2 regions of the Rhizobium sp. 22-785-1 genome follow, and region 1 is predicted to be linked to the other one. Evidence: predicted binding sites of a transcription regulator. Region 1 holds the regulator's gene; the other holds the start of a gene.

Evidence for each region. The regulator PhoB, encoded in region 1, activates phosphate uptake and scavenging genes when phosphate is short. The targets are predictions, from matches to a motif close to TGTCATNNANCTGTCAT.
Region 2: ACQZ5M_RS16865 (PhoX family protein) is a predicted target of PhoB. The motif match lies at 6,343-6,359, and genes of this name have one in related genera.

The regions. Positions count from the first base shown of each region.
Region 1 covers NZ_JBNWDI010000002.1:318,107-327,884, reverse strand. Annotated here, with positions in the region: gene ppk2 (polyphosphate kinase 2) at 1-733, opposite strand, end outside; gene phoR (phosphate regulon sensor histidine kinase PhoR) at 997-2,223, shown strand; gene ACQZ5M_RS06275 (substrate-binding domain-containing protein) at 2,441-3,475, shown strand; gene pstC (phosphate ABC transporter permease subunit PstC) at 3,739-5,223, shown strand; gene pstA (phosphate ABC transporter permease PstA) at 5,220-6,542, shown strand; gene pstB (phosphate ABC transporter ATP-binding protein PstB) at 6,612-7,427, shown strand; gene phoU (phosphate signaling complex protein PhoU) at 7,518-8,234, shown strand; gene phoB (phosphate regulon transcriptional regulator PhoB) at 8,257-8,940, shown strand; gene ACQZ5M_RS06245 (hypothetical protein) at 9,011-9,487, opposite strand; gene ACQZ5M_RS06240 (GcrA family cell cycle regulator) at 9,615-9,778, opposite strand, start outside.
Region 2 covers NZ_JBNWDI010000008.1:165,658-175,435, forward strand. Annotated here, with positions in the region: gene amn (AMP nucleosidase) at 1-249, opposite strand, end outside; gene ACQZ5M_RS16825 (hypothetical protein) at 329-502, opposite strand; gene ACQZ5M_RS16830 (hypothetical protein) at 511-681, opposite strand; gene ACQZ5M_RS16835 (hypothetical protein) at 795-1,385, shown strand; gene ACQZ5M_RS16840 (hypothetical protein) at 1,509-1,730, opposite strand; gene rpsU (30S ribosomal protein S21) at 1,860-2,096, opposite strand; gene ACQZ5M_RS16850 (cold-shock protein) at 2,125-2,409, opposite strand; gene ACQZ5M_RS16855 (cold-shock protein) at 2,520-2,729, opposite strand; gene ACQZ5M_RS16860 (esterase) at 3,031-4,188, opposite strand; gene ACQZ5M_RS16865 (PhoX family protein) at 4,376-6,286, opposite strand; gene ACQZ5M_RS16870 (DUF2147 domain-containing protein) at 6,721-7,059, opposite strand; gene ACQZ5M_RS16875 (sel1 repeat family protein) at 7,564-7,830, shown strand; gene ACQZ5M_RS16880 (pyridoxal phosphate-dependent aminotransferase) at 8,022-9,134, opposite strand; gene ACQZ5M_RS16885 (hypothetical protein) at 9,267-9,620, opposite strand.

The DNA of each region.
Region 1 (9,778 bases):
TCCACGGCGCATCATCGATATGCGTTTTCTCCAGCATTTCGTCGCGCGCTGCAGTGTAGTCGTCCCACTTGCCCAGGGCGGCAATGTCCATGTCCGATAGCTTCCAGGATTTCAGTGGGCTATGGCGCCTGTCATGGAAGCGGTCCAACTGCGTTTCACGGCCGATATCCAGATAGAACTTGAAAAGATGGATACCCTCATGGACCAGCATCTTTTCCAGCCGAGGGACCTCTTTTAAAAATCGTTTATGTTCCTCGGGTGTGCAGAAGCCCATGACCGGTTCCACGCCGGCACGATTGTACCAAGAGCGGTCAAACAGCACGAACTCACCGGCTGTCGGGAAATGAGCAATGTAGCGCTGGAAGTACCATTGGCCACGCTCGGTCTCGGTCGGCTTGGTCAGCGCCACCACGCGTGCATAGCGTGGGTTGAGATATTCCCGCACCGCCCCGATGGAGCCGCCTTTACCGGCAGCGTCGCGTCCTTCGAAAAGTGCCATGATGCGCTGTCCGGTCGCCTGCTGCCAGAACTGCACCTTGACCAGTTCGATCTGGAGCGCCTCGATCTGGGCATCATACTCTTTCTGGTCGAGCTTCTTCTCGTAGGGATAGTCGCCCGCCGTCAACTTCTTGGACTGGATCCAGTCGGGAAGGATCGGATCGTCGATATCGAAAACCCGTTCCTTGCCGTCGATCGTCAATGTCACGGACCGGTCCTTGACAGTTTCGCTCATGCTCTCTCCCTTTCGCGCACGCATGTTTTGTCTTCACAACTTCAGACTCGTGTCCAACGAATTCAAGAGGCAAGAGATTTTGTCGATGCGTTGCTGTCCACATAAATTTTGCCGGCTACCTCTTGTACAAGGACAGACCGAAGAATCTCTGTCATGAAAGACGATTATCACCATCGGATCGAAAGCGAGACAAGTGGCGAAAACAATCGATGGCAATGGCGGCGTTGGATGGGGAGGATGCTTTGCTTAAACGGATGCGCGGCATGCGAAGAAACTGGCTTTCTCTGGTCGTCGTCACATTGCTGGCGGCGCTGGCGCTTGCCGAATGGCGCTCTCCCTATGTCGTCGTCGCGCTGTGGTTCGCCGCAGTCCTTGCCATCCTTGTCGTCGCTCCGTCCGTTGCAACCAGGAAGGACGAAAAGCAGCGCACAGAGGAAGGTGAACTACGATCCCAGGAGACGATCGACCAAGGTTTGATTGCCGGCGTGCGGGCAGGCCTTGCGGCGCTGGATACACCTGTATTCATCCTCGATCAGAATGCCGGTGTGCTCTTCGAGAATGCCGCTGCCGAACGCGCTTTTGGATTGCTGCCCGTCGGTTCCCACATTTCGGGTCGGTTGCGCTCGCCGGGCCTGCTGGATGTCATTCGCGAAACCATCTCCACCGGACAGCCGAACCAGGTGGAGCATTCCGAAAGGCTGCCCTCCGAGCGCGTCTTCGTCGTGCGCATTGCGCCTGCGGACATGCCGCAGACGGCAGATGCCCCATTTTACATCCTTTCCTTCCGCGATATCTCGGATCTGCGACGCATCGATCGAATGCGCAGCGATTTTGTCGCCAATGCGAGCCACGAGCTGAGAACGCCGCTTGCCTCGCTGCGTGGCTTCATCGAAACCATGCAGGGGCCGGCTCGCAACGATCCGAAAGCGCAGGAGCGCTTTCTCGGTATCATGCTGGATCAAGCCACCCGCATGAGCCGTCTGGTCGACGACCTGATGTCCCTCTCGAGGCTTGAGCTTCGCGCCAATATCGCGCCGGATCAGAGGGTCGATCTCGTTCCCCTTCTTGGTCACGTCCGGGATTCGCTTCTGCCGCTCGCCGGTGAACTGGACGTTGAAATCGAACTACATATGCCCGACCATGCGGTGGAAGTGAACGGTGACCGCGACGAGTTGGTTCAGGTCTTTCAGAACCTAGTCGAGAATGCCTGCAAATATGGTCAGGACGGTAAGGTGGTGGACGTTTTCTTGCGCTACGAGGCGAACAAGCCGGTGGAGGTGAGCGTGGTGGATAAGGGCCCTGGCATCCCGGCCGAACATGTTCCGCGTCTTACCGAGCGTTTTTACCGGGTCAGCGTTGCGGACAGCCGCTCGAAAAAAGGCACGGGCCTTGGCCTCGCCATCGTCAAACATATTCTCACACGTCACCGGGCCCGCCTTATCGTGCGCTCGGAAATTGGCGCCGGCACGGACTTCACTGTGCGTTTTTGACATGTAAACGACGCCTGCTCCAGAAGTCGTAAAGAATAGTGTTTAAAAACAAATACTTGATATGTCATAAATCTTTCACCGAAGTGACATAAAAGCGTGTGGCAAGGCTGGTTATGAAGAGGCCGCCGGGACAGCCCACACGGACTTAAAGGGTCTAGCCTCTTGCCGGCGCAGTTCACGAAAGCCCGAACATGGGCCCCACGACGGGAGAGTCATAATGAACGTCTTTAAATTGTCTGCAGCAGCTCTGGTGGCCTCCGTTGCCTTCGCAGGCGCCGCTTCTGCTCGCGACCAGATCCAGGTTGCTGGTTCCTCCACGGTTCTGCCTTACGCAAAGATCGTTGCTGAAAGCTTCGCCGAAGCTTTCCCGAACTTCAAGGCACCGGTTGTTGAGTCCGGCGGCACGGGCGGTGGTCTCAAGGCTTTCTGCTCCGGCGTGGGCGAAGGCACGATCGACATTGCCAATGCTTCGCGCAAGATCAAAGCCGACGAACTTGCAGCCTGCAAGTCCGCTGGCGTCGCTGACGTTCAGGAAGTGAAGATCGGTTACGATGGTATCGTCTTCGCCATGGACAAGTCCAACAAGGACGTCAAGTTCGAGCCGAAGGACCTGTACCTTGCTCTGGCCGCTGAAGTCGTCAAGGACGGCAAGCTCGTTGCCAACCCCTACACCAAGTGGTCCGAAATCAACAAGGAACTGCCTGACGTAGAGATCGCCGCCTACATCCCTGGCTCCAAGCACGGCACGCGCGAAGTCTTCGAAGAGAAGATCATGGCTGATGGATGCAAGGAAGCTGGCGCGACGGACGCGATCAAGGGTCTGGTCTCCGACGCCAAGCAGGCTGCTGCCAAGTGCGTAGCCATCCGTAAGGACGGCAAGGCTGTCGACATCGATGGCGACTACACCGAGACGCTTGCTCGTATCGATGCCAACAAGTCCGGCGTCGGCGTCTTCGGCCTCGCTTTCTACGACAACAACAAGGACAAGCTGAAGGTTGCGACCGTTGGTGGCGTTGTTCCTTCCACGGAATCCGTTGCTTCCGGCAAGTACCCGGTCTCGCGTCCGCTGTTCTTCTACGTCAAGAAGGCTCACCTCGGCGTCATCCCTGGTCTGAAGGAATATGTTGAGTTCTTCACCTCTGACGAGATGATCGGCCCTGACTCTCCGCTGGCCAACTACGGCCTGGTTTCTGCCCCTGAAGCCGAGCGCAAGGAAATCCGCGCTCAGTTCGAATCCGGCAAGACCATGTAATAGTTCTTGGAAAGCGCAGCGCATGAGCGTTGCGCTTTCCAACTCTTTCTGTTGGCAAGGTCGGTTTGCTGGCCGTCGCTCAGTCCAGAAGGGTTGACAGTTCCTATTTATCGTAAGACCAAGCCGCCGATAAATATGATGTATCAACCCGGAATGCGTGAACTGAATACAGATCCGGCATGGTGCGGTGATCAGCCGCCGGTGCTGCGCTCTTGGTGAAATGATGCCGCATCGTGCCGCGTGGTGCGCCGAGGAAACTCTCCATGAACACATCCATCCTTCTGCTCGTATTGGCGCTGATCGGCATTTCCAGCTATGTGCTGGGCAAGCGCCGTGCCGCGGTGTTGGCGGGCGCACGTTCGTCCAACATGCATTCCCGTTCGGGTTATCACGGCTCCTATGTTTTGATCTGGGCTCTGATCCCTTCTGCGCTGATCCTGGCGCTTTGGCTGGTCGTAAGCCCCCTCGTCATCAATTCGGCAGTCCATGCTAGCTTCCCGGAAGACATCAAGGCACAACCGGAAGCGCAGCAGAGCCTGACCTACGGCATGGTGACGTCGATCGCGCGTGGCTTGAAGCAACTCTCGTCATCTGAGGACGACGCAGTAAAGGCAGATCCGGCCACGGCGCGCACGGTCTTGGCGTCCAAGGGTGTCGCCATCGCCGGCGATCCGCAGCCCTACATGATCGAGGCTGCGGAAAAGCTGAACACGCTGACATCCACCAGCCGTATCGCCATGGCGCTGGTCGTGCTCCTTGCTGCACTCGGCGGCGCATTCCATGCCCTTCGCGCCATCGCACCGCGCTTTCGTGCCCGCAATCGGGTCGAGCAGGTCATTCTCGGCGCGTTGCTGGTGGCCTCTTCAATCGCGATCCTGACGACCATCGGCATCGTCATGTCGATGCTGACGGAAGCGATCCAGTTCTTTCAGATGGTGCCTGCCCACCAGTTCTTCTTCGGCACGGTATGGGACCCACGCTTCGCCGCAGCTGGCTCTACCGATAGCTCCGGTCAGTTCGGCCTTATTCCGCTGCTTGCCGGTACGCTCTATATCGGCTTCGTGGCCATGCTGGTCGCGGTTCCGGTCGGTCTGTTTTCGGCAATCTACATGGCCGAGTATGCAAGCCCGCGTTTGCGCTCTATCGCCAAGCCGCTCCTGGAAGTGCTCGCCGGCATCCCGACGATTGTCTACGGCTTCTTTGCGCTGACGACTGTCGGTCCGTTCCTGCGTGACATCTCTGCTCAAATCAACGGTCTGGCAACCGGCAACTATGCCAGCTTCATCCAGGCACAGAGCGTCATCACTGCCGGCTTCGTCATGGGTATCATGCTGATCCCTTACGTTTCCTCGCTGTCGGATGACATCATCACCGCCGTGCCTCGCTCGCTTCGCGATGGATCGCTGGGCCTTGGTGCCACCCGCTCCGAGACGGTCAAGAAGGTCATTCTGCCGGCCGCTCTTCCAGGCATCGTCGGCGCGATCCTGATGACCGCCTCGCGCGCCATCGGTGAAACCATGATCGTGGTTCTGGCCGCCGGTGTTGCCGCCCGCCTGCAACTTAACCCCTTCGAGCCGATGACAACCGTAACCGTCAAGATCGTCAGCCAGCTGACGGGCGACCTTGAGTTCACCTCGCCGCAGACGCTCGTTGCCTTCGCGCTTGGCATCACGCTGTTTGCGATCACGCTTTGCCTCAATATCTACGCGCTCTACATCGTGCGCAAATACCGGGAGCAGTACGAATGACCGACGTCGTTACTCAGGGCGTTTCCGTCCCCGCCGCAACGAAGAAGGTCCGTCGCGATATCGGCATCAAGCGCCGTTATGCCGCAGAGCGCCGCTTCCGCACCTATGGTGTCGCTGCGATCTCCTTCGGCCTGTTGTTTCTCTTCCTGCTTCTCTGGTCCGTCATCGGCAAGGGCTACACCGCCTTTCAGCAGACGATGATCACGATCCCGGTCGAGTTCTCGCAACAGATCATCGATCCGGACAATGTCCGTGCTCAGAACCCGACCAAGCTGATGACGGCGAATTATCCGGTTGTGGCCCGCAACTCGCTTGCCAAGGTACTCGGCGTTTCGCTGGAAGACCGTACGGCGTTGCGCGCCGTCAACGCGCTTATCTCTGACAGCGTCCGCACCCAGCTTCGCGATATCGTCACCTCCGACCCGAACGTGATCGGTACGACGCGCACCGTTTCTCTTCTGGCATCGGGTGATGTCGACAGTGCTTTCAAGGGCCAGGTCGATATGACTGGCGAGGAGCAGAACCGCCGCATCTCCGACCAGCAGGTCGGCTGGATGAACCAGTTGGTGGAAAAGGGCGCGTTGGAAAAGAAGTTCAACACCGGTATCTTCTTCAACGGCGCGTCCAGCCGCCCTGAGGCATCCGGTGTCGGCGTTGCACTCATCGGCTCCTTCTACATGATGCTGATCGTTCTGGTGCTGTCGCTGCCGATTGGCGTTGCAGCCTCCATCTACCTGGAAGAGTTTGCGCCGAAGAACCGCCTGACGGACCTTATCGAGGTCAACATCAACAATCTGGCGGCGGTACCCTCTATCGTTTACGGTCTGCTCGGTCTTTCGGTGTTCATCAACTTCATGGGCTTCCCGCGCTCGGCTTCGCTCGTCGGCGGTCTGGTGCTCACATTGATGACGCTGCCCACGATCATTATCGCGACGCGTGCAGCCTTGAAGGCCGTGCCGCCGTCTATCCGCGCAGCCGCACTCGGTCTTGGCGCATCGAAGATGCAGACCATCTTCCACCACGTGCTGCCTCTCGCCATGCCCGGCATCCTGACCGGTACCATCATCGGTCTCGCACACGCCCTTGGCGAAACAGCTCCACTGCTTCTCATCGGCATGGTGGCCTTCGTCGCCAACTACCCGACGACGCCGCTCGATCCTGCAACAGCGCTGCCGGTTCAGATCTACATGTGGGCAAACGAAGCCGAACGCGCCTTTGTCGAGAGAACGTCTGGCGCTATCATCATCCTGCTTATGTTCCTCCTTGTGATGAATGTGGGCGCAATCCTCCTGCGTCGCCGCTTCGAGCGTCGCTGGTAAAAGCATTTTGAGAAAAGTGGATACCGGGTTTCCGTCTGAAAATGCGAAGAACCAAGGGAGAACGGAACAATGAACATGTTGTCGGAAGCAGCAGTTGAAAAGGCGCTGGACAAGAAAATGAATGAAGTTTCCTATAAGATGATCGGCAAGGACGTCTCCGTCTACTACGGCGAGAAGCGCGCCCTTTACGATGTGAACCTCAATGTTCGCGAAAACACCGTAACGGCACTCATCGGCCCATCCGGTTGTGGCAAGTCCACCTTCCTGCGCACATTGAACCGCATGAACGACACCATCGACGGTTGCCGCGTGACCGGCCAGATCACGCTCGACGGTGAAGACATCTACGATCCTGCAATCGACGTCGTCGAGCTTCGCGCGCGTGTGGGCATGGTGTTCCAGAAGCCGAACCCGTTCCCGAAGTCGATCTACGAAAACATCGCCTACGGCCCGCGCATCCATGGTCTTGCCCGCAACAAGGCGGATATGGATCAGATCGTCGAGTCTAGCTTGCAGAAGGCAGGTCTCTGGAACGAAGCCAAGGACCGCTTGCATGAGTCCGGTACCGGTCTTTCCGGTGGTCAGCAGCAGCGCCTGTGCATCGCGCGTGCTGTTGCCGTTTCGCCGGAAGTCATCCTGATGGATGAGCCCTGCTCGGCGCTCGACCCGATCGCGACTGCCAAGGTCGAGGAACTGATCCACGAGCTTCGCGCCAACTACACCATCGTCATCGTGACCCACTCGATGCAGCAGGCCGCTCGCGTGTCCCAGCGCACCGCCATGTTCCACCTCGGTCATCTGGTCGAGGAGAACGATACGGACAAGATGTTCACCAACCCGGATGACCAGCGTACCCAGGACTATATCATGGGTCGTTTCGGCTGATCCTGCTGTTGCCCGCGCATCCCACCGCGCCTGTCGCTTGAGCCAACAAAAGGCTTGCGACAGGGCGTTTCGAAACTGGAGATTACGACTATGCCGACACATTCCCACATCATGTCAGCCTATGACGAGGAGCTGAAGTTCCTCAGCCGCCGGATCGCCGAAATGGGCGGACTGGCCGAGCAGATGTGCGCCGACGCCGTGCGCGCGCTCGTCAATTCCGATGCGGCCTTGGCGCAGAAGGTCATCTCCGACGATACGATCCTCGATCACGCCGAGCGTGAAATCGGCGACAAGGCGATCGTGACGATCGCGAAGCGTCAGCCGATGGCCGCAGACCTGCGCGAAATCATCGGTTCGCTGCGCATCGCCGCAGACCTCGAGCGCGTCGGCGATCTGGGCAAGAACACCGCCAAGCGCGTCATTGCAGTGGCAGGCACCGGCGTTCCGCGTAAACTGGCGCGTGGCCTGGAGCACCTTTCGGAACTGGCGCTGGTTCAGCTGAAGGAAGTGCTGGACGTCTACTCCACGCGTTCGGCGGAAAAGGCCCAGGCCATCCGCGAGCGCGATGAAGAGATCGACGCCATGTACACCTCGCTCTTCCGCGAGCTTCTGACCTACATGATGGAAGATCCGCGCAACATCACCACCTGCACGCATCTTCTGTTCTGCGCCAAGAACATCGAGCGTGTAGGCGACCACGCGACCAACATTGCCGAGACCATCTACTACATGACCACCGGCAGCCAGCCTGCAGGTGAGCGTCCGAAGGACGATAGTTCCAACACGCTCGGCGCTGTGACCGAGTAAGCGGCAGATAGGATCTGGAGCCATGGTGCCGAAAATCGCCGTTGTCGAAGATGAGGAGGCGCTGAGCGTCCTCCTGCGTTACAATCTCGAATCCGAAGGCTATGACGTCGACACTATTCCGCGTGGCGACGAGGCGGAAATCCGCCTCCAGGAGCGCACGCCGGATCTTCTCATCCTTGACTGGATGTTGCCGGGCGTCTCCGGCATCGAGCTTTGCCGTCGCCTGCGTATGCGGCCCGAAACCGAGCGTCTGCCGATCATCATGCTGACGGCACGCGGCGAGGAAAGCGAACGGGTGCGCGGTCTGGCAACGGGCGCTGACGATTACGTCGTCAAGCCCTTTTCCACGCCAGAGCTGATGGCACGCGTCAAGGCGATGTTGCGCCGCGCCAAGCCCGAGGTTCTATCCTCCGTGCTGAAATGCGGCGATATTGAACTCGATCGCGAGACGCACCGCGTTCACCGCAAGAGCCGCGAAGTCCGCCTTGGGCCGACCGAGTTCCGTCTGTTGGAGTTCCTGATGACGTCGCCGGGACGCGTCTTCTCCAGATCTCAGCTTCTCGATGGCGTCTGGGGACATGACATCTACGTGGATGAACGCACGGTAGACGTCCATGTCGGTCGCCTGCGCAAGGCACTGAACTTCTCAAGCATGCAGGATGTGATCCGTACCGTTCGCGGTGCCGGATATTCCATGGAAGCCTGATTGCCTTAGGGAGCGCTTTCTATCATGGCTAGCGCTCCGATTTTCTGACGCAGCAGCCTCCAGCATATGGCTACGAGGCGTCAGATCTTGAGGTAGGAAGGGGATAGCGCGCGGCGTCTATTTCGTCCTGCGATAGCGGGCTGCGTTCCAGCACCTCCTCATAGTGGGCTCTGGTTCGAGCGCCATAACTCTCCTTGATGTCGTTCATCAGCTCGATTTCCTGATACATCCAGTTCCAGCGCGAGTAGCGCTCAGGATCGCCAGAGCGACCGGCTTGCTTTTGCCGAAACTCAAGCTCTCGATCGCGCACCAACGCGCTCGAGACGATCGACATCAGTTGGAACGCGGCATCGTCCATGTCGTTCGCCTCGCGCCGCCAATACTCCTCGCCACGCTCTTCGCAGATCAGCCAGTAGCGACCCCGTCGCCATTCGACATATACCGTCCCGTCGCCGCGTGCGCGGCGCGGGATCGGAGGGAAGGGCGTTTTGACCACCTTCGTCCATAGGACCGAGATATAGTCGTAGAGCGTGTCGATCGCGTTCATGGTGGTAGTCTGCGCATGATCGCTGCTGCAGGCAAGTCTGGACCAATTGGATCGAGGAAACGCTTGAAGGAACGCACAAAAAAAGCGGGCCGAAGCCCGCTTTTCGAAATGGTCTTGAAACTGAGCCTTACGCCTTACGGCGTTCGCTCACCGGCTGGTAAGCCATTTTCGCGTGGAACTTGCAATAAGGCGACGCTTCAGCTGCTTCGCAGCCACAGAAGTGGAAGTCGTCCTTGAGCGGGTCACCGACGGGCCACTTGCAGGTACGTTCGGTCAGCTCCGTCAGTGTCA
Region 2 (9,778 bases), on a different contig from region 1:
GAGGCGCGAGTCGACATGTCCGAATGTCGACGTCTCTATGCTGACCTGTGGATAGCAGGCGCGGTAGCGCCCCTCAATGGGCGCGCCCTTGGCAAGATCAGTAAAGGATTTGATGAGGAAATCGGTGTTGCGATCATAAAGCGCCGTCAGCGCCTCTACGGCTTCTTTCGGATCATCAAAAGTCCGCGGTGCGAAAGGCTCGGGCGTTATGAAGGCGAGGGGCGGAATCGTGTGCTTTGCTATTGTCATGGCCCATTATAGGGAGCCTAATTCGACAGGCAAGCGACAGAAATATGTGCATTTTGAAAAATCCGTCAGAAAATTCGACTTAGCTGACAGAGCCGCGCTGCAAGCTCATCAACAACACGAAGCCCGCGCCGTTGGAAGCAGGCCGTTGGTCTGTTTTGTAGACGGCCAGTCCGGCGAATGGGCCCAGAAACACAGATGCCATGATGAACATCCGAAGTCCGGAGAGTAGCGCGTTAGCGATATTCTTGTTCATCTCGCGCCTCACAACGTGACGTGGCAGCTGGGTGAATACCCATGCTGGCAGGTGTAGGCGGTGCCGACGCTGATGCGCTGGAAGCTGCGGTTAGGATTGACAACAAGAGCAGCGAACGACATGGCGAAGATAGCCATCAGAAGAACGATGATGCTGAAGCGACGTATCAAGATTGCCATGCCCATTTCCCCTTACTGTTGTCCTGTCCCGTAATCTGGACATGACATTGCCACAGTTGGACTGAACCAACTCTGAGAGGGAGGTTCATGCCGGGTTCAGGGAGGTTAATGACTTGGAGGATCGGCGTTCCGTTGGACCAGACTATTCAGCACAGGCTACAGTGCCCGCTGGTGATGTTGATCAATCACAGAGTGCGGACTCGGAAGACGGGTGGACTTGGGCCTTTATATGGATTTGGACTGCGGTGTTTTTTCCCGCGATAATCGCCCCGTTCTTCCCCAACGTAAATGTGGTGATGCCGCTTTTATTGACGTGCTTCCTCGTCATGGGCGTATCAATAGCGAGTATCGCCATGTTTATATTTCTCGTCTGTATGAGACGATGGCGTAATCTTTTGTCGATGCTTGTTGGACCGTTTCCGGCAGCGTTCTTGACCTATGGGTCTTTAACATCGCCGTACTCGCCGGTACCGTATTTTCTGTTGCACCAGGCGACATACATGGAGGAGGTTAAGAAAAAATCCCCCAATGAAAATGGCGAAGTCCTATTTGAGGTCGGAGTAAGCGGACTATCAATATCGTCTACTACCTTATACGTCGTTTACGATCCCTCTGACAGGAACGAAGCCGAGATCGGCAAAATCAATATGGGTAGTGCGCAGAAACTGCTGGACCATTTCTACTATTTGAGGACTGATTTTTGAGTGATGCACGGTCGGACTCGAAGCGACCAAGATTTTGAAGCGTAGGGGAAAATGCGGAAGATCGCTAAGCAGATTGGGCGATTCTGGTGATGCCGGTGGCGTAACGATCATCTATCCGCACTATCAAGCCCCTGTTTTGACTTTCTTCTTCGTGGGCGCGGGTGGCGTGACCATCACGGTCTCTGCTTCGCGTGCCAGGCGCGCTTCACGCAGGCGTTCTGTTTTCTTCAGGCGCTGTGCGGTTTCCGCAGCCAGGATTTGAGAAACGGCATCGTTGGTTGCTGTGGCTTTTTGCTGAGGGGTTAGTTTGCCGGGCTTGAAGAATTCATCTTTCGTAGCGGTCATGTCGAAACCCTTTCATTGTGAGAAAGCGCCGTGCGTCTCTGTAGGCGCATGAAGACGCTTTCACTGTTCAATACAAGCATCGCAGTCTGCTGAAAATCTTGCTCGAATTTCAGGTCGATACTGTCGCTATCAGCGTGTGCGTACTGCTTTCTTCGGCATAGGCAGAAGGCCTTCACGCTGCATCTTCTTCTTCGCAAGCTTGCGATGACGACGCACCGCTTCCGCTTCTTCACGAACGCGCTTTTCCGAGGGCTTCTCGTAGGACTGGCGCGCGCGCATTTCGCGCAACAGACCTTCGCGCTGCATCTTCTTTTTCAGTACGCGAAGCGCTTGATCGACGTTGTTATCTCTGACGAGGACTTGCAAAGGCTTTTCCTTACTCGGCTTTACGCCGCTATTTTCTTGTGCGTACCAGATCGTGGTTGATCCAGTCGCCCGGTTTAGAGACTTTAGGAGCAATAGCATCCGGTGTCTGGCTGACCGATGCCTCAACATCGATGTCGTCGTGAGCGACGGTGCGATCGAAGTTTTCGTTGGCCAGCCTGATACGGTATCGTCTGCCGCCCTGTGTTTCCGGCATCACCGCAACAATCTTGGCGCTCTGCTGCGATGCGAGATCACCGTGATGACTGGATTTCAGGACGATGACATTGCCGATTTTGTAAGACATTCTTGGCATCAGGATCTCCTATGCCATAAAGAACAAAAGGCCGAGCGATGCCCGACCTTTCTTCAGTCAATCAGCGTCTGCTGCCAGTACATCCGTGGTCAGCGTCAGCGAGAGACAATTTATGCCGCCTGAAGGTTGTCGGCGGAGTTCTTGCCTGACCGGCGGTCCTGAACGATTTCGAAGCTGATCTTCTGACCGTCCGTGAGCGAACGCATGCCAGCGCGCTCTACAGCAGAGATGTGGACGAAAACGTCCGTGCCGCCATTGTCAGGCTGAATGAAGCCGAAGCCCTTGGTGGCGTTAAACCACTTTACAGTACCAGTGTTCATAACGATTTCCTTTCGTAGCAATCGTTGTTGGTCCCGAAATACCTTGCGGGATTAGATCGATGTTTTGAGAGGAAATCCGACGGGAGCTAAGCTCTGGACCGACGTCACAAGCAATGGTCGATACGAACAATATAGGCTCAATTTTCGGTTTTGCAAGGCCCAATTACAAAATAGCCCAAGAAAGGCAAGTGCGCCACGCGGCACTGCGACCAAAGCCGTCAGAGTTGGTCCTCCGCCGCTTTTCGATTGCGGGCCGGGCGGCGGAGTTCCCCTCTAAGTGAAAGCAGGGCGCAAACGCACTCTACTTTTTGAAGACCTTCTGCAAGAACGCTTCGAGCGATGGACGCCAGACATCCATCTCGTGACCGAGACCCTTATATTCTACATAATCATATTTGATCTTCTTCTCGTCCAGGGTCGACTTCAACCCGGCGATGTCCTTGCCAGTCACCTGATCCTGTGTGCCGACGGTGACGGTGAAATTGCGAAGGCTCTCGTTGATTTTTTCCGGCGTGTTGAGCGCGGCCTCTACACCCTTGTTCGGAACGGTGGTGGTGGAGACGCCACTAAAGTTCGCGATCCAGCCAAATGTACCGAGATGAGTGAGGCCCGAGACGAGTGCCTGATAACCGCCCTGGGAAAGCCCGACCAGCGCACGGCCATCGGCGTCGTCGCGCACGCGGTAATGCGTCTTCATGTAGGGGATGAGGTCTTCCACCAACTCCCGGTCGATCGCATCCGCATTTGCAGGATAAAACGTCTTGCGGCGGTCTGCCGCGGGGAAGTTTTCCGGGGTGGCCTCCGGTGTGTCAGCCTCTGTGTCAGGAATGACGACAATCATCGGCTCCATCTTCTTTTCCGCAAAGAGATTGTCGAGCATTTGCGGCGCGCGGCCCTGCGTCACCCAGGAATCCACCGTGTCTCCAAAGCCGTGATAGAGATAGAGTACGGGAAGCGGCTTCGATATATCGCTGTAGCCGGGCGGAGTATAGACATAGGTCTGACGTTGCGATTTGAGCGCCTTCGACGGGATCGTCACCAGGCGCAATTCGCCATGCGGCACATCGCGAATATCGAGAATGCTGCCAGGTACGAGCACAAGACTGGTGTTTACCTGTCGTTGGGGCTTGGGCATGTTCGTGCCGGTGTCGATGCTGCGAAAGCCATCGATGTTGAAGTAGTACTCGTAGAGATTGGGCTTCAGCGCTTCGGTCTTTACGCTCCACAGACCATTCTCTGCCTTCGTCATCTCAAGCGGCGCGCGTGAGCCGAGCACGACCGAAACCGCCTTTGCAGAGGGAGCGAAGAGACGGAACGTGATGGAGCCGTCCTTGCCGACTGAGGTAACGAATTCGCTCAAGGGACGGTCGGCGGGTGGTGCCGCAGGTGGATCGATTGCCATGGCAGGTCCGCTCACAATACAGGTGGCAGCGAGTACATAGGGCAGAATTAAACGCAAATTCCTTCTCCTCCAGATCAAATACCCCCGCGGGTAAACTGTCATATCAAGAATGGCATTTCAATGAATTAGAAAGCCCTCAAATTTCGGCAGGCCGCCGCGACACGAAGCACTCAGTGCCGGCATGTCGGTAAGAAAAAAGGCGCCGCAGGAAGGGCGCCTTCGTTTCATGGCGTTAGCGTGAGCCTTAGCCGATCATCGCGTTGTCGTCGCGCTTGATGGCGATGATTGTGGAGCGTGGCAATTTACCCTCACCATCGGGGAAAGGAGCGTCGGGATGCTGGATGCCGACGAAGTGGGTGCGCTTGTCGGCAGACCAAGTCTGACCGGTCACTTCCGACCCTTTTGGCGCCGTCAAGAAGCGCTCGATCCGGCCAGTAACCGGATCGCCCGCCAGCATCTGGTTATTGCCTTGACCGGCGAAATCGCCCTCGTTGCTATCTTCTCCGTCGGTCTGGATCCAGAGCAGACCGGTCGAATCGAACATCATTCCGTCCGGGGAGTTGAACATGTTGCCGGAGTTGATGTTGGAGGAGCCAGCGTAAGAATCCTTATGCACATCCGGATTGCCAGCCATGCAGAAGAGATCCCACTTGAATTTGCCGTCGGCATGATCGTCATTGGCAGGATACCAGCGAACGATTTGGCCGTACTCATTCTTCTCACGCGGATTAGCCGCGTTGACGGCCATCACGTCACCGCCTGCATTGGTGCGAATCTTTCCGTCTTTCACCTCGCCGCGGCGGCTGTTGTTGGTCAGCGCGCAATAGGCTTCAATAGCAACCGGGTTGATGGCGACCCACTCCGGGCGGTCCATGGTCGTGGCGCCAACCTTGGATGCGGCCTGACGGGTAAAGACGCAGATTTCGTCCATCTTCATACCCGTCGATTGCGGCGTCAGAGCTAGCCATTCGCCATTGCCATCATCGGTGAACTTGGCAACATGGAGCGTGCCTTCGTCTAGCAGCTTGGACGTGTCGCCGCCTGGAACATAGATGCCGCTGGAAACGAACTTGTAGAGGAATTCACCGCGCTCATCATCGCCCATGTAAACGACGACGCGACCATCACGCGCCACCACAACAGCAGCGTTTTCATGCTTGATGCGCCCAAGTGCGGTGCGCTTGATCGGCGTAGAGGTGGCATTGGACGGATCAATTTCCACTACATAGCCAGCGCGGCGCGGCTCGTTCGGATTCTTCGAGACATCGAAACGCTCGTCGAACTTCTCATAGCCATAGCGCGTCTCGGCAGCGATGCCATAGCGCTTGAAGTCATCCGGCATTTTGAAGTTGGGCTCAGTGGAGCCGAAATAGCCGTTGAAGTTTTCTTCGCAGGTCAGATAGGTGCCCCATGGCGTGCGGCCTGCGCCGCAATTGTTGAAGGTGCCAAGACAGTCTACACCTTTCGGGTCGGCTGCTGTCTTGACGAGTTCCGAGCCGGCAGCAGGACCGGAAAGCTTCATGGGCGTGTTGTGGTGGATACGACGGTTGAACGGGCTGCCGACGACGATCTCCCAGCCGTCCTTGCCTTCCGCCACTTCCATGACGGTGACACCTTGCATGTGCTGCAGGATCTTCACCTCATCCAGATTCGCTGGCATGCCTTTTTCGCGGTGGGGCAGGTTGGTTTCGTTGTTTACATATTCGTGGTTTACCGCGATCAACTGATGGCTGCCGACGACGAAAAGCTCCATGCCATCGGTGTTCTCTCCGAAAACCTTGTCTGAGTTTTCAACGCTGACGCCTTTTGTAGGGTCGATATCGGCCACGTTGGGGAACAGTGGCTGACCCCACTTGGCAAGCGGCTTCCAGCTATAGCCTTCCGGCACATGGACAGTGTGATCGGTTGCGGCGAGCACCGGCTTGAATGGAAAGCGAGAGGTAGCTTCCTGCGCTTGAGCTGACGTCGAGGTCGCAAGATTGCCAAGTGTGCCAAGAGCCGCGGCCGCAGAGCCAAAGGCCAGCAAACCACCGAGGAAACCGCGACGCGAGACGGCGGATTCGACGACGCGGTCGAAATCAGTCACGGCTGGCGGGGGATTTTGCAGCTCGTCCCACTCGTCCCAGCTGAGCTTGCTTGTGTCGATGTTGGTCATGGCGCTCTCCGTTTGCTTACTACGGGATATTTTCAGCGAGCAACTAAAGCGGGTTTATTACAGCGATGTGACGGATTGATAGGCAGCGTACCTCTTCAGGTTGCGTCTCTCATGCGACCAAGCTGGTGTGGGGAAGATGACTGAGTGGCAGTGGCCGGTCGCATTCGACCCCTTGAATGGACAAATTGCTGCGAATGTCACCCAGAAGCGTCGCAAGCGTTCTACCCGCAGCCTTTTATTTGAACGCGCGATTGGGCACCACGGCTTGCTGGGAGAAAGTCAGCCTGCTCGGAAACGAGATGGCTGGAAAATAACGCCCGGCCCCTGCGCCATCGCTTCTTGAACGCGATGGCAGGAGTGTCCTGATGGCCCTCGATCTTGCGACCATCTTCTTGTGGTGAATAAGGGCAGCGCTTGGCTGCCCTTTTTGATCCTTATAGTCTTGTCCAGGTCTGCGATTTACACAGCACCTTCAACACGCAACCCTTCATGCTGAGGGAATTGCCCGACACCGTGCCGGAGCCGCTATAGGTCTTGTCGGCTGCCGGGTCGGTAATTTCACCCGAGTAGCTGTTGCCGCTGCCCGTCATCTTGCCGATCTGCTTGCCGGCATGTTTTCCCGTCTTCAGCGTCACACAGAAGGCAGAGCCGCACTTTGCGATTGCTGCGGTCTCACCGCTCGCTGTCTTCCAGTTGCCTTCGATGGCTTCGGCAGCAAAGACATTGGTGCTGATCAAAAATGCCAGACCTGTGAGAATCGTCAATTTCTTCATATGGACCTCCCAATCCAATAAAGGCACGGCAGCGCAGTGCTGCCCGTGGCTTTCGCAACTCCAGTGCGAATGGACACCTTTATAGTTGACGTTCACGTAAAAGGAAACCTGAAGGCGGGGCGGATGAAGAATTTTTGGTGTGTCCGAAGACCAAATGTGTCGCACCCCAAAAACGCAAGCTTCTGCCGTGGTTAGCAGAGCGTTTAAATCCATCCGTAAACTTTTCGTAAAATTGCAGCGAAAACCCTTAATTTGCAGGCCTTCCCATATTTAACAAAAATCCAATTTTACCAATCGTTTGGACTTTATTTGGCCCCCGTTAATCATGGATTTTAAGCGCCCGTTGAAGGCCGTTTGGCATAGTGAGCTCAACAAAGAGCAGGAACAACCTGACGACAGCCGGAGACGAAAAAGCCGCAGAAGACGGTAGCGCTCCAAAGCTGAAAAAGCTTTCGCAGAGAAGCGGACAAACAGGAAGAATACGGGCAAACAGGGACTAGAAAAATGGCAAGATTTGAAATGCGCGATATCGAGTTGGCAGTTGCCGGTGGACAAAGCCGCGCGGATGTCTTCTGCAATCTCGGCCTGATCTATGCAACAGGCCGGGGCTGCCCGGTGGATCTCATTGCCGCCCATAAGTGGCTGAATATCGCAGCCATCAAGGGTTCAGAAAGAGCTGCATCGCTACGCGCCGATCTTGCCCGCAACATGACCAAAGCAGACCTCGCTGCAGCCCTTCGCGCTGCCCGCGACTGGATGACCACGCACTGAATTCCAAGAAGACGATTTCAAAAAGACGGAGCGATTAGAAGATCGCCAGTGGTTTCGACTGGTAACCTCCAGTCCCGGTCGAGACACCCATGATACCGCAAACGCCGACGGCAACGCCGCATGCTTGCAACGAGAGATCAAAACCGTGACCGGCAGAAACAAGGCCGGCACGGTTTTTTCTTGTTTGATTGTCAGCCGATCGCTTTCAAGACTTTCGGCAGAGCCTCGGCGAAAAGGTCGAGCTTGTCGTCCGGGCCAGCGCTCACTCGGATACAGCGGTTGAGCGGTTCCACGCCCGGCATGCGGATGAAGACGCCATGCTCCATTAATCCGTCCACGATGGATTTTGCATAGACGCCGTCTTTGTGACAGTCGATAGCAACGAAGTTCGTCGCTGAGGGGAGGGGCGAAAGACCGTTTTGCCGTGCAATCGTGGAAATACGCTCGCGGGCATTGGCGATGCGCTTCACAACGTCGCGCAGATAGACTTGATCGTTAAGTGCTGCCAGCGCCGCTGCGATCGAAACCCGAGACATGCCGAAGTGATTGCGAATCTTGTCGAATGCTTGCGCATTGCCGAGTGTGCCGATCGCATAACCGACGCGCGCACCGGCAAGACCATATGCTTTGGAAAAAGTCCGCATGCGTAAAACATTCGGCATACCGATCATGGCGCGGACGCTGGGTACCGCACTTTCCGGTGCCGTTTCGCAGTAGGCCTCATCGAGAATCAGCAGGCATGTTTCCGGCAGCGCCTTGGCAAAGGTCAGCACCTCGTTTGCGTCCCACCAACTGCCCATAGGATTGTCGGGGTTTGCGAAATAAACCAGCGGCGCATTTTCCTTTATGACGAGATCGAGCAGTCCATCGAGGTTCTCGTGGTCATCAAGATAGGGCGTCGTTACCAACCGGCCACCATAGCCGTTCACATGGTAATTGAACGTCGGGTATCCACCGAAAGACGTGACGACCGGCGTACCCGGTTCCACCACCAACCGAACGATTTCACCCAGCAGTCCGTCCACACCACTTCCAATGGCGATATTGCCTCGCGAAATGCCGTGATGGATGGCGAGCGCTTCACGCAACTCGTAATTTTCCGGATCGGTATACATCCATGTTTCGCCAGCGGCATTGCGCATTGCCTCGAGCACGGAAGGTGAGGGTCCAAAGCCGCTTTCATTGGCGCCGATACGCGCTTTGACTGCCAGTTTTCTGTTGCGCTCTATCGCTTCAGGACCAACGAAAGGGACCGTGGATGGAAGCGAGGCGGCAAGGGGAGTGAAGCGCGAAAATGCGGACATTTCAGTGGGTTCCGTGTTTCTTGAAGCGGATGGCCTCACAATAGAAACAAAATTGGCCTGCGCAAGGCAGGCCGACATCTATGCCGCTATTTTGAGCGTATTTTTCGCTGTCGACTCTAGGTCGCGTCGTTGTCAGAGCGACGTCTCGAAGCTCAAGCGGCGGATATGGTGCAGAAACTCGGGATCGATCAGCATGTTGAAACCGACAGAAGCGTTTTCCTCTTCTCTCCGGATCAGCGTGCAGCCAATTTCGTCGCGTATACCGATAATCTCGAGATAGAAATTGCTGGGAAGATCGAGATGAGGGCTGACTTCGATGTCCGCTCCGTAAAGAGAAATCTTGCGGATGAGACACCGCATCGTGTTGCTGGTGCTGAGATGATGGCCGATGAACGTGATCTTACCGGGTCGGTCGATCACATATTTTTCATACATCTCGTCTTGTGGAACGGCACCTTTTGTCTTGATGTCTATATTGAGTGTCATGACAACCTCCCGATTGTCTCTTCTCGTCCTTGAATGATACGCCTGCCGAGTTGCCGGATTCTGAAGGCAATTCGTAAAATGCCGTATGTCTGTCCCATTTTGCCACGGCATGCGCCGAGCGAACTGGTCTTCTGTGACGTTGGTAGAACATTATTATC